Regions from separate parts of the Micromonospora sp. NPDC047074 genome, predicted to be linked through region 1. Evidence: riboswitches for the same ligand, from Rfam matches in the RefSeq annotation. Region 1 holds a riboswitch; each other region holds the start of a gene.
The links. A riboswitch is a leader RNA that binds a small molecule or an ion and turns the genes downstream of it on or off. The one in region 1 is predicted to bind cyclic di-AMP.

Region 1 (3,786 bases):
GGAGCGGAGCCGCCCGAGCCACCCCCCGGCGGGCCGGCAGCGCGTACGACGGCCGACAGCAGCGCGGCGAACAGCAGGGTGACCGCGAACGCACCCAGCACCGCCAGGCACACGCCCCAACCGGGCAGCCCTCCGCCCGGGCCACTGGACGGCAGGAGCCGGTCGGACCCGCAGTCACCGGGGCAGCCCGCGCCGGACCGGAGAACCGATCCGGCGGCGTACGGGAGAAGGGTGTCGGGCCGGGCCACCACCGGCGCGCCCACCCCGTCGCCGTGCGAACCCGGCCCGGCGGCGTGTGCCGGCCCGGCGGCGTGTGCCGGCGGGGTGCCGGAGTGTCCCGTCGGGTGCGAGTCGTGGCCGATGGTGTGCATCGCGGCCAGACCGAGCAGCGTGCAGACGAGCAGCGGGACCCGGGCCCACCACGCCGCCGTCACCGTCGTCCGCACACCTGGGACGCTAGCGGGTCGGCCCGGCCGCCGCGGGCCACCACGCGGGCACGACACCCGACCGGGACCGGAATCACAACGGTTCCGGCCGGACCCACACCCCGACACCGCCCGCACGAACTGCGCCGGGACGCCGGGGTGGCTACCATTCGGCCGGTGACCCTCCGGATTTCGTACCGCCCGCCGCGCGCCCCCGACCGGGCGGGGGACGACGACCGCGGCACGTCACCGCACCGCCGCACGGGTACGGTCCACGCCCCGGCAACGCGACGGGGCTGAACCGGCCCGCCCGCACGCCCCCGCCCGGAATCGTTGGGAGAGAGACTCGATGGGCGCCGACCACACCCGGCCTGCTCCATCCGCCCCGCCCGGGGTGCGACGGATCCTCGTGGCGACGGTGGTGCCCCTCTTCGTCGCCACGCTGATCGCCGCCCTGGTGCTGTGGCCGTGGGACGCGCCCGACCCCGCGGCCGGCACCGAACCGCCCCGGCAGCACGGCACGGTGACGCGGGTGGTGACGGAGCCGTGCCCACCGGCCCCGGAAACCCCGGAGGGAGGCCCGGACGGGGCGCAGGGCCCCTGCGGGACGGTCACCGTACGGGTGGACGACGGCCCCGCCGCCGGTCAGCAGGTGGAGACGCCGGTGCCGGCCGGTCCCGGCGCGCCGGCCGTCGCCGTGGGCGACGAGATCATCCTGGTCCAGCTCACCGACCCCGCCGACCCCTCGATCAGCACCTACAACATCGCGGAGCACCAGCGCGGCAAGCCGCTGGTCTGGCTGGTGGTGCTCTTCGCGGCCGCGATCGTCGCGTTCGGGCGGTGGCGCGGGCTGGCCGCGCTGGCCGGCCTGGCGGCGAGCTTCGCCATCCTGCTGACCTTCGTGCTGCCCGGCATCAGCGCCGGGAGCCCCCCGCTGCTGGTCGCGGTCGTCGGTGCCGCCCTGATCATGTTCGTGGTGCTCTACCTGACCCACGGCGTGACCGCACAGACCTCGGTAGCCGTGCTCGGCACGCTGGGCAGCCTGGTGTTGACCGGCGTGCTGGGCACCATCGCCACCGCCGCGACCCACCTGACCGGGTTCGGCTCCGAGGACGCCACCACGTTGTCCGTGCTCCAGGTCGACGTGGACCTGCACGGCCTGCTGCTGGCCGGGATCATCATCGGATCTCTCGGCGTACTCGACGACGTCACGGTGACCCAGGCCGCCACGGTCACGGAGTTGGCGCACGCCAACCCGGGGCTGTCCCGGATGCAGCTCTACCGCGCGGCGACCCGGGTCGGCCGCGCCCACATCGCCTCGACGGTGAACACCATCGTGCTGGCGTACGCCGGCGCCTCCCTGCCGGTGCTGCTCCTGCTGACCGCCGATTCCCGGGCGGTGACCCAGATTCTGACCAGCGAGTTCCTGGCCCAGGAGATCGTCCGCAGCGCGGTCGCCACCCTGGGCCTGATCGCCGCCGTGCCGCTGACCACCGGGCTGGCGGCCGTGGTGACCACCGCCGGGCGGCGCGGCGGTGAAGTTTCCGAGCAAGCCGAACCCCCGACCACGCCGGCTCCCCGACCGGCGGCCGACCGGTCCGAGGCGCTGGAGGCGCTCGGCGGGGCACGCGCCACGGACCCGACTGCCACCGCCCGCAGCGGATGGCCCGACGGGGGCAGGAGTACGGAGACCGCATGGTGACACCACGCAGTGTGACGGGTCGGGACTTCGATCCTGATAAACGCGTCACTGGTCACCCTCCGCCGTCACGAAATGACGCATTTAGTCGGCTTAGGGACGTAGATCCCAGGAAGGCCTCTCGGGTAATCTCGCTGCCGGTCACCGCCGAAGGCGCGCAGCGGCGCCTGCGGTGCCACCGCCCAATCGCCGCAAGGCGAGCCGGGGACCCAGGCACGTGGGGTGAATCCGCGACAGCGGTAGGGGCCACTTCCGCCCCGAACCCGTCAGCTAACCCGGTCGGCGGTCGACGGAAGGGAAAACTGTGACGGCACCCCTACGCCGCTGGTTGACGCCCGTGGTGGCCGTGTTCGCCGCCCTGGCGGTCTTCGCCGGACCCCTTCCGGCGGTGGCGGCGCCCACCCCACCCAAACCCTCGGGGCACGGGGACGACGAGCCCAAGCTGCTCGACGACCTGATCGAGGCCCGGACCCGGTCGTACGTGCAGGCCAAGGCGAAGCTGGCGAAGTCGAAGAAGCGCCAGCTCGAACTGGCCCTGGAGGTCGACCGGTCGCAGGCCCAACTGGACGCGCTGGCCCCGCAGGTGAGCCAGATCGCCGCCCAGTCCTACCGGACCGGGCGGATCGGCGCGGTGTCGATGCTGCTGGGCACCACCGACCCCGACTCGTTCGTCCAGCGCGCCGCCGCCCTCGACGAGCTGAACATGGTCAACTCCAAGAAGCTCGCCGAGGTGAACGCGGTCAAGACCCGCGCCGAGCAGGCCAAGCTGGCGCTCGACGCCGAGGTCCGCGAGCAGGCGAAGCTCGCGAACGAGTTGAACCGCGGCAAGCGCGAGGCGGAGAAGGCCCTGGCCCTGGTGGGCGGCAGAGGGCTGACCAAGGGCAAGGTGGTCGCCACCTCGCCGGTGGCCAGGATGGCCCCGGGGCGCACCGCCGACGGCGACTGGAAGCCGCTGGGCTGCACCGAGAACGACCCCACCACCTCCGGCTGCATCACGGCACGCACGCTGCACATGTACAAGGAGGTCAAGCGGGCCGGCTTCAACCGGTTCGTCGGTTGCTACCGCTCCGGTGGGCCGTACGAACATCCGAAGGGCCGGGCCTGTGACTGGTCGTTGCAGAGGAGCGGCTTCTCCCCCTGGCACAACGACGACACCTACATGTACGGCAACAACCTGACCGCGTTCCTGGTCCGCAACGCCGACCGGCTCGGCATCTACTACGTGATCTGGAACCGGCAGATCTGGTTCCCGACGACCGGCTGGAGTTCCTACAGCGGCCCGTCGAACCACACGGACCACGTCCACGTGTCACTGCTCTAGCCTCTGCGACACAGCAGGGCCGCCCCGATCCGTCCGGGGCGGCCCTGCTGTGTCGTGGGGGGGCGTCGCCAGGCGAGCGGCCGGCCGGGGAGCGTGCGGGGCCGGGTTCGACGGATGGAGTCAGGCGAGCGCGGCGCTGGCGGCCGGCTCGGCCACGTCGACCGCGTCAGCGGGCACCCCGGCCACCGTCCGCACCTCACCGGCGGCCAGGCGGTACGACATGCCGACCACCGCGCACCGCCCGGCGGCCACCTCGGCGGCGAGCACGGCGGAGCTGTCCACCATCGCCTCGACGGTGTACGCGATGTGGATGTCGACGATCCGGTCGATCTCGTCCACCC
Region 2 (3,786 bases), on a different contig from region 1:
GGCCCGGGCCGCCCGGACCGCCCGGCGACGGCGGGCCGACTGGCTCGCCGCGCAGGAGGAGGCCGATCGGGCCTGGCGGGCGTACGACGAGGCGGAGACGGTCGCCCGCCGGTTCACCGGGGCCGCCGGCCTGCCCGTCCCGCGCACCCCGAGCACGCCCGCCGAGTACGCCGCCCGGGAGCGCTGGCTGCACCACGCCGCGCTGGCGGCCCACTGGCGTGGCGACCTCACCGGCCGCCAGACCGGCGACGTGTTCGGCCGCCGGGCCGGCTGGGATCCCCGTCGGCACCCGGTCGAGCAGGAGATCGTGCTGGCCCGCGCGGTGCGCGACGCGAAGCGGGCCGGCCACCGGGCCGCCGCCGAGCGGGAAAGGGCGGCGTGGCGCGACGCCGACCTGGCGGCCGAAGCGGCGCGCGCACTGGCCCGGGAGGCATACACGGCAGCCTCCCGTCTCCACCCGGCGACGCCCGCCCCCCGAATCGGCGATCTTGCAGTTTCCGCCCCGGCGAACACGGCATTCGCCGCAATTCACGGGCCCAAAGTGCAAGATCGCGGGAGGCGGCGGGCCGGGCTGGTCCCGACGTTTTGGTGACGCCGGTCACGGCGGTGGAGAAACGGTCATTCCGGTGTGGTGGGGGTGATTCTCGTCGGGGGTTCGACGCCGATGTCCGCCAATCGTCCCGTTGTTGCCCCTTAGCGCCTCTGAAAACGGTCGTCCCATTGAGTCAAGTCAGTGCCGAGGTGACCACAAAAAATGTCTTCGGATCAAGGTTTAAGCAGGTGGAGGAGGGTTGGCAGGGCGCGTGACGGACAGTAGTGTCGGCCCGTCCGGTGCGGTACCCGATCGCAAGAGGCGACGCCGCGCCGACCCGCCTAATCGTGAATACGAACCGGGGACCCACTGCTCCATGGGGTGAATCCGCGAGCCTACGGCCCGCGGTAGGGCGTTCTTCCCGCCCGAATCCGTCAGCTAACCCGGTCGGCGGTGCCGGAAGGAGTTCCATCCTCGTGCAGCACCAATACACCCCTCGGTCGGCCCGCCGTCTCCACGGGGCCGTGGTGCCCGTACTCGTCCGGCCACAGGCCGCGAGCTGAGCCACCGGTCACCGTCCGCCGCCCGGCATTCCGGGCGCATCCCCTGAGTGCTCCACCGTCCGCACGGACGCCCGTCCACGCGGCCGGTCCGCCCTGCCCTCGGCACGGAGCCGCTCACCCCCCGAGCCCGTGGAGGAAACCGTGAAGCACCACCTGAAGCGACACCTGCGTCGCCTCACGTCCGAGCGCCCGTACCAGGTGGCCGCCGCGTCCGCCGCGGTGCTGGTGCTGGCGTCGGGCACCGGCGCGCTGCTGGCCGGCACCGACGACGACCCCGCCGCCGCGCAGGCCCCGGTGTCCGCGACCGAGCAGCGGGACGACACCGCCGCCTCGCGTGGCCAGGCCCGGATCGCGACCGTCCCGTCCACCGGCGCGCCGGCCACGTCCAGCGCCGCCCCGTCGGCCAAGGCCACCACCGCCGCCCCGGACCCGGACCTGACCCGCAAGCCGGAGCCGCCGAAGCCGCCGAAGTCCAAGATCCTGGACTACGACTACCAGGCCCAGACCACCTTCTACAACTGCGGTCCGGCCGCCGTCCGGCACGCCCTCAGCGCCGCCGGGATCGCGCGCAGCCAGGACGCCCTCGGTGCGCAGCTGGGCACCGACGAGATGGGCACCGACTCGGCCGAGGACACCACCCGGGTGCTGAACGCGACGGTGAAGGGTGACCCGTACCGGACCCGCATGATCCCGGGCGGCGCCGCGACGCCGGCCCAGATGGACCGGCTCCAGGACGATGTCGTCGCCGCCATCACCGGTGGGCGGGGCGTCGTGGTGAACGTCGCCGGCAGCGCCACGGACAACAGCGGTGGCTGGCACTCGTTCCCCGGCGGCCACTACATCGCGGTGGTCGGCTACCAGGACGAGGGCCGGCTCGTGAAGATCGCCGACTCGGCGAACCCGGCGACCGCGTCGTACTGGATGAGCACGATCGCCCTGGCGAACTGGGCCGCCACCCGCGGCTACTCCGCCTGACCGACGACCTCGACGGGCGTCGGCCCCCACCCGGGGGCCGGCGCCCGTTGTCGGCTGCGGGTCAGGGCCCTCGCCGAGGCATCCGGTGGATGGCACACTGCGCCCCATGGTCGACGAATCGGATGACCGGGACGGCCGCCGGGTCCTGCTGCTGCTGCACGGCATGGGCGCGACCGGCGACGTGTGGCTGCCCTGGGCGCCGCTGCTGGAGCGTCGGTGGGCGGGGCGGTGGCTGGCGCCGGACCTCGCCGGTCACGGCTGGTCGCCGCCGCTGCCGGAGTACTCGTTCGCCGCCCTGGCCGCCCGGGTCGCCACCGGCCTCGGGCCCGGGGACCGGCTCGTCGTGCTGGGGCACTCCCTGGGTGGCGTGGTCGGGCTGGCGCTGGCCGCCCGTGGCGCCGGACTGCCGGTCGACGCCGTCGTCGGGCTCGGCATCAAGGCCGTCTGGTCGCCGGCCGAGCTGGCGAAGGCCGGGGAACTGGCCGTCCGGCCGGTGGCCTGGTTCGCCAGCCGGGACGAGGCGGCCCGCCGTCACCTGCGGGTGGCCGGCCTGACCGGGCTCTTCGCCCCGGACCACCCGGTCGTCGGTGCCGGACTGCGGCAGGTCGACGGTCGCTGGCGGCTGGCGATGGACCCGGCCGCGTTCGCCGTGGGCGAGCCGGAGCTGCCCGCCCTGCTGGCGGCGACCGACGTGCCGGTGCTGCTGGCCCGGGGCGAACACGATCCCATGGTCACCGACGCTCAGCTCGCGGAGCTGGGCGTGCCGGTCGCGACGCTGCCCGGCCTGGGGCACAACGCCCACGTCGAGGCCCCCGAGGCGGTCCTGGACCTCGTCGACGCGTACCGCTGACCGAAGCCGCGCGGCGGGACCGGGCAGGTACGTCAGGTGGCGGGGGAGAGCGACGCGTCGTCCGGGTCGACGGGACGGCCGGCCCCGTCGGCGGCACGCGGGGTCGGCGGGTTCCAGCCCCGGTCGAGCTGGTGCCGGGCGGCTTCCAGGAACGCCTCGGCGTACGACTCGGCGGGGAAGTCGCCCAGGTAGCGGGTCCGGGTGACCCAGCGCGCCGAGGCCAGGGGATCGGTGTCGAGCAGCGCGGCCAGCACCTCGTCCACGTTGGACATGTCGCGCCGCAGCACGTAGCCCGAGCCGGCCAGCGGGAACCGCTCGGTGAACCGGTCACCCTCGCCGCCCATGTCCGTCACCGCGTACGGCTTGCCGGAGTAGAGGTAGTCGGAAATCACCCCCGACACGTCGGAGACCAGCGCGTCAGAGCGGTTCACGCACTCGGTCAGGGTCAGCTCACGACTCGCGGCGGCGCCGAAGACGTGCTGCCGGCCGCTGCGGGCCCGGTCCGCGGCGAGCAGCTCGGTGAGCCGGCCCAACTGTCGCGCCGAGGCCGGGTTCTGTGACGTGTACGGGTGGGCCCGCAGGATCACCGTCGCGCCCCGGGCCAGCAGCCCGCGCAGCAGCGTCTCGGCGACCGGCAGGGAACAGTAGTTGGCGTCCGCGTGGTGGCCGGTCCAGGTCGGTGTGTAGAGCACCGTCGGGGCGGGCCGGCTCGCCGGCTGCTGGCGGACCTCGATCGCCTCGACCTGCGGCCGGCCGACCACCACGAACTTCTCCGCCGGGATGTCGACGCCGGCGCGGGCGTACCGCTCGATGGCGGCCTGACCGGCGACGAAGATCCGGTCGAAGATGGCGGAGACCGGGTTGGC
Region 3 (3,786 bases), on a different contig from region 1:
GCCGGAGTTCCGGGAGTTCCTGAAGGCGTGGTGGCCCCGGCTGCACCCCCGGCACGTGCTGGGCTGGCTGGCCCGCCCGGACCGGCTGCACCGGTACGCCGCCGGGATTCTCTCCCGGGCCGAGATCCGGCTGCTGGCCGACGCGTACCGGAGCCTGGAGCACGCCGGGCTGACGATCGCCGACATCGCGCTGCTCGACGAGCTGGACGCGTTGCTCGGCAAGCCGATGCGGCCGGCCCGGGCGAAGCGGGACCCGTTCCGCCTGGCCGGCGGGGTCCGCGAGCTGAGCACCTTCGCTGACCGGCAGCGCGCCGCCCGGGAGGCGGCCCGGGAGCGTCCGGAGGACTACCGGGAGTACGCGCACGTGGTGGTCGACGAGTCCCAGGACGTCTCGCCGATGCAGTGGCGCATGATCGGCCGGCGCGGCCGGCTGGCCTCGTGGACCGTGGTGGGCGACCCGGCGCAGACGGCCTGGACGGGCGATCCGGAGGAGTTGGAGCGGGCCCGGGACCAGGCGTTGGGCCGGCGCAAGCGGCACCACTTCACCCTCACCACGAACTACCGCAACTCGGCGGAGATCTTCGCCGTGGCGGCGGCCGAGATCCGCCGGCTGCACCCGGATCTCCCGCTGCCCAGGGCGGTGCGCTCCACCGGCGTCGACCCGGTAGAGCTGGCGGTGCCGAGGGCCGAGCTCCGGCCCGCCGTCGTGACGGCGGCCACCGCGCTGCTCGCCGAGGTCGAGGGCACCGTCGGCGTGATCACGCCGGTGCCGCGCCGCGACGAGGTGGCCGGCTGGCTGGGCGCGCTCGCCGCGCCGCGCCTGCAGGTGGTGACCAGCCTGGAGGCCAAGGGCATGGAGTACGACGGCGTCGTCCTCGTCGCCCCGGGCGAGATCCGGTCCGATCCGGGTTCGGGGGTACGCACGCTCTACGTCGCGCTCTCCCGGGCGACCCAGCGGCTGACCACCGTCGATCCGACCGACTGACGCCCGACACTCACTTGCACACATAGCGATGTGAACATACATTGAACGCGGATCCGGACGCCTGACGGAAGGTGGTCGCGTGGGCGCAGGTCATGACCACCATCACGGCTCGGTGGCGAACGCCGCGCACCGCCACCAGGGCCGGCTCTGGGCGGCGTTCGGGCTGCTCGCCGGCCTGATGGTGGTGGAGGCGGTGGCCGCCTTCCGCACCGGCTCACTGGCCCTGCTGAGCGACGCCGGGCACATGTTCACCGACGTGCTCGGCATCGGCATGGCGCTCGCGGCGATCACCGCCACCCGGCGGGCGGGGGCGGACCCGCAGCGCACCTTCGGCCTCTACCGGCTGGAGGTGCTGGCGGCGCTGGCCAACGCCGTGCTGCTCTCCGGCGTCGCGGTCTACGTCGTGATCGAGGCGGTGCGGCGCTTCGGCGACCCGCCCGAGGTGCTGGCCGGCCCGATGCTGGTCGTCGCCGTGCTCGGCCTGCTCGCCAACATCGGCGCCTTCGCGCTGCTGCGTTCCGGGGCGAAGGAGAGCATCAACGTCCACGGCGCGTACCTGGAGGTGCTGGGCGACCTCCTGGGCTCACTCGGCGTGATCGGGGCGGCCCTGCTGATCACCGTCACCGACTGGTGGTGGGCCGACCCGGTGGTGGCGGTCGCGATCGGGCTGTTCATCCTGCCGCGCACCTGGCGGCTGGGGCGGGCCGCGCTGCGCATCCTGGTGCAGGCCGCACCGGAGCACCTCCAGGTCACCGCCGTGCACGACCGGCTGGCCGCCGTGCCCGGCGTCGCCGAGGTGCACGACCTGCACGTCTGGACGCTGACCTCCGGCATGGAGGTGGCCTCGGCGCACCTGACCATGGCGCCCGGCGCGGAGGTCGGCGCGGTGCTGGGCGCCGCCCGTGCGGCCCTGCACGAGGACTTCCAGATCGACCACGCCACGTTGCAGATCGAGCCGGGAGCCGCCACCGGGGCCTGCGGGGCGGTCGAGTGGTAATGAGCAGAACCTTAAATCTGCGGTAGTATTGTTGCCTTCTGCCGGGTTTGGCCGTATTCGATGGGCGCACGCTGAGTCACGTGCGCTACATCGACCACACGGGCACCGGTAGGCTCGGCTTCGGCCTCCGCCAGGCGGCACCCCACCGGTGCCGGCGGTGGCCGCCGCCTAATCGCCCCTCGGGGCGAACCGGGGAACCACGTTCGTGGGGTGCATCCGCGTCAGCGGTAGGGATCTTCCGTCCCGAACCCGTCAGCTAACCCGGTCGGCGGCTGACGGAAGGAACACGTATGCCAGTGATGGCCCCCGTACGACGACGTGCCGCCCGGATGGCGGCCCTGATCGCGGCAACGCTCGCCCTCGGCGCCGCGGTGGCCCCGGTCACCGCCGCCCCGGCGGCGGCCGCGGCCCGCACCGGCCTGCTGGCCGCGGCACCCGGGCAGGACGAGGAGGGCGGCACCCCCGCTCTGCGGGCCCAGTTGGAGGCCGCCAGCAAGGGCTACCTCGACGCCAAGCGCGCCCTGGAGACGTCGGCCAAGCGGCAGCAGCAGCTCGCCGTCCAGCTCAAGACGACCGAGACCGAGCTGGCCGACCGCACCGCGAAGGTCGGGGAGATCGCCGGGGTCGCCTACCGCACCGGCCGGCTCGGCGCCGCCTCCGCCCTGCTCAACGCCAACTCGCCGGACGGCTTCCTGGACCGGGCCGCCGCCCTCGACGCGGTCGCCGCCAACGAGGACCGCGCCCTGCGTGACCTCCAGCGGACCCGCGACGAGGCCACCCGCACCAAGCTCGCCCTGGACGGCGAGATCCGGGAGCAGCGCAAGCAGGTCACCGTGATGGCCAAGCGCAAGGAACAGGCCGAGCGGGCGCTGACGGTCGCCAACCGGCAGCAGGCCGCGGGCGGGGGCGGCTCGCCGGGCGGCACCTCGACCAAGACGGCGAAGGCGGCGCCGCGCAACCCCGACGGCTCCTGGCCGTCCGAGTCGTGCAGCGTCAACGACCCCACCCCCGCCAACGGCTGCATCACCCCGCGCACCCTGCACGCGCTCAACCAGGCCAAGGCGGCGGGCTTCACCCGCTACGTCTCCTGCTACCGCTCGGGCGGCTCCGGCGAGCACCCGAAGGGCCGGGCCTGCGACTTCGCGGCCCAGAAGGGCGGCTTCGGCGGGGACGCCACCGGGGGCGACCGGACGTACGGCAACAACCTGGCCGCGTACTTCGTGCGCAACGCCGACCGGCTCGCCGTGCTCTACGTGATCTGGTACCGGCAGATCTGGCTGCCCAGCAGCGGCTGGAAGTCGTACAGCGGGGCCAACGGCGACCCGTCCAGCGACCACACCAACCACGTGCACCTGTCGGTCTACTGACGCTTTCCGGCCCCGGTGACCCGCCCGGCGCGGGCCACCGGGGCCGCCCGCGGCCGGCGGCGTACGCACGGACGGCGGTGCTCCCGCGCGCCCCCGCAGCCGCCCGGGCGGTCAGCCGGCCGGCTGCTCGCCCGGATGCGGGCCGAGGGCGGCAGCGAGGCGGGCGGCCAGCCCGAGGTGGGCGGCGCGGGCCTGGCGGAACGCGTAGCCGAAGAGCGGTGCGGGCGCGGTCAGGGTGATCTGAACGTCGATCCGGACCGACCCGTCCGGTTCCGCCCGCAACCGGGTGTGGTTGCGCACGGTGGTGGCCGGCCACTGGCGGGCCACGATGACGACCTCGTCCGGGTCGTCGACGACGACGTCGGCCCGGTAGGTGACCGGCAGGCGCACCGGCCCGGCCGCCAGCCGATCGGTGATCTCGTAGCTGGCACGGGCGC

Region 2: it holds a riboswitch for cyclic di-AMP, as region 1 does, so the genes downstream of both, ABZ809_RS10190 (C39 family peptidase) here and ABZ809_RS03815 (hypothetical protein) in region 1, are expected to answer to the same signal.
Region 3: it holds a riboswitch for cyclic di-AMP, as region 1 does, so the genes downstream of both, ABZ809_RS13280 (hypothetical protein) here and ABZ809_RS03815 (hypothetical protein) in region 1, are expected to answer to the same signal.

What each region holds. Positions count from the first base shown of each region.
Region 1 is NZ_JBEYVB010000002.1:35,772-39,557, reverse strand. It holds gene ABZ809_RS03825 (hypothetical protein) at 1-446, opposite strand, end outside; gene ABZ809_RS03820 (YibE/F family protein) at 775-2,127, shown strand; cyclic di-AMP (ydaO/yuaA leader) riboswitch at 2,294-2,425, shown strand; gene ABZ809_RS03815 (hypothetical protein) at 2,429-3,445, shown strand; gene ABZ809_RS03810 (carbonic anhydrase) at 3,566-3,786, opposite strand, start outside.
Region 2 is NZ_JBEYVB010000005.1:46,743-50,528, reverse strand. It holds gene ABZ809_RS10195 (hypothetical protein) at 1-592, shown strand, start outside; cyclic di-AMP (ydaO/yuaA leader) riboswitch at 861-1,000, shown strand; gene ABZ809_RS10190 (C39 family peptidase) at 1,225-2,070, shown strand; gene ABZ809_RS10185 (alpha/beta fold hydrolase) at 2,177-2,920, shown strand; gene ABZ809_RS10180 (CDP-glycerol glycerophosphotransferase family protein) at 2,953-3,786, opposite strand, start outside.
Region 3 is NZ_JBEYVB010000007.1:115,933-119,718, reverse strand. It holds gene ABZ809_RS13290 (AAA family ATPase) at 1-985, shown strand, start outside; gene ABZ809_RS13285 (cation diffusion facilitator family transporter) at 1,065-1,982, shown strand; cyclic di-AMP (ydaO/yuaA leader) riboswitch at 2,138-2,269, shown strand; gene ABZ809_RS13280 (hypothetical protein) at 2,282-3,349, shown strand; gene ABZ809_RS13275 (SRPBCC family protein) at 3,461-3,786, opposite strand, start outside.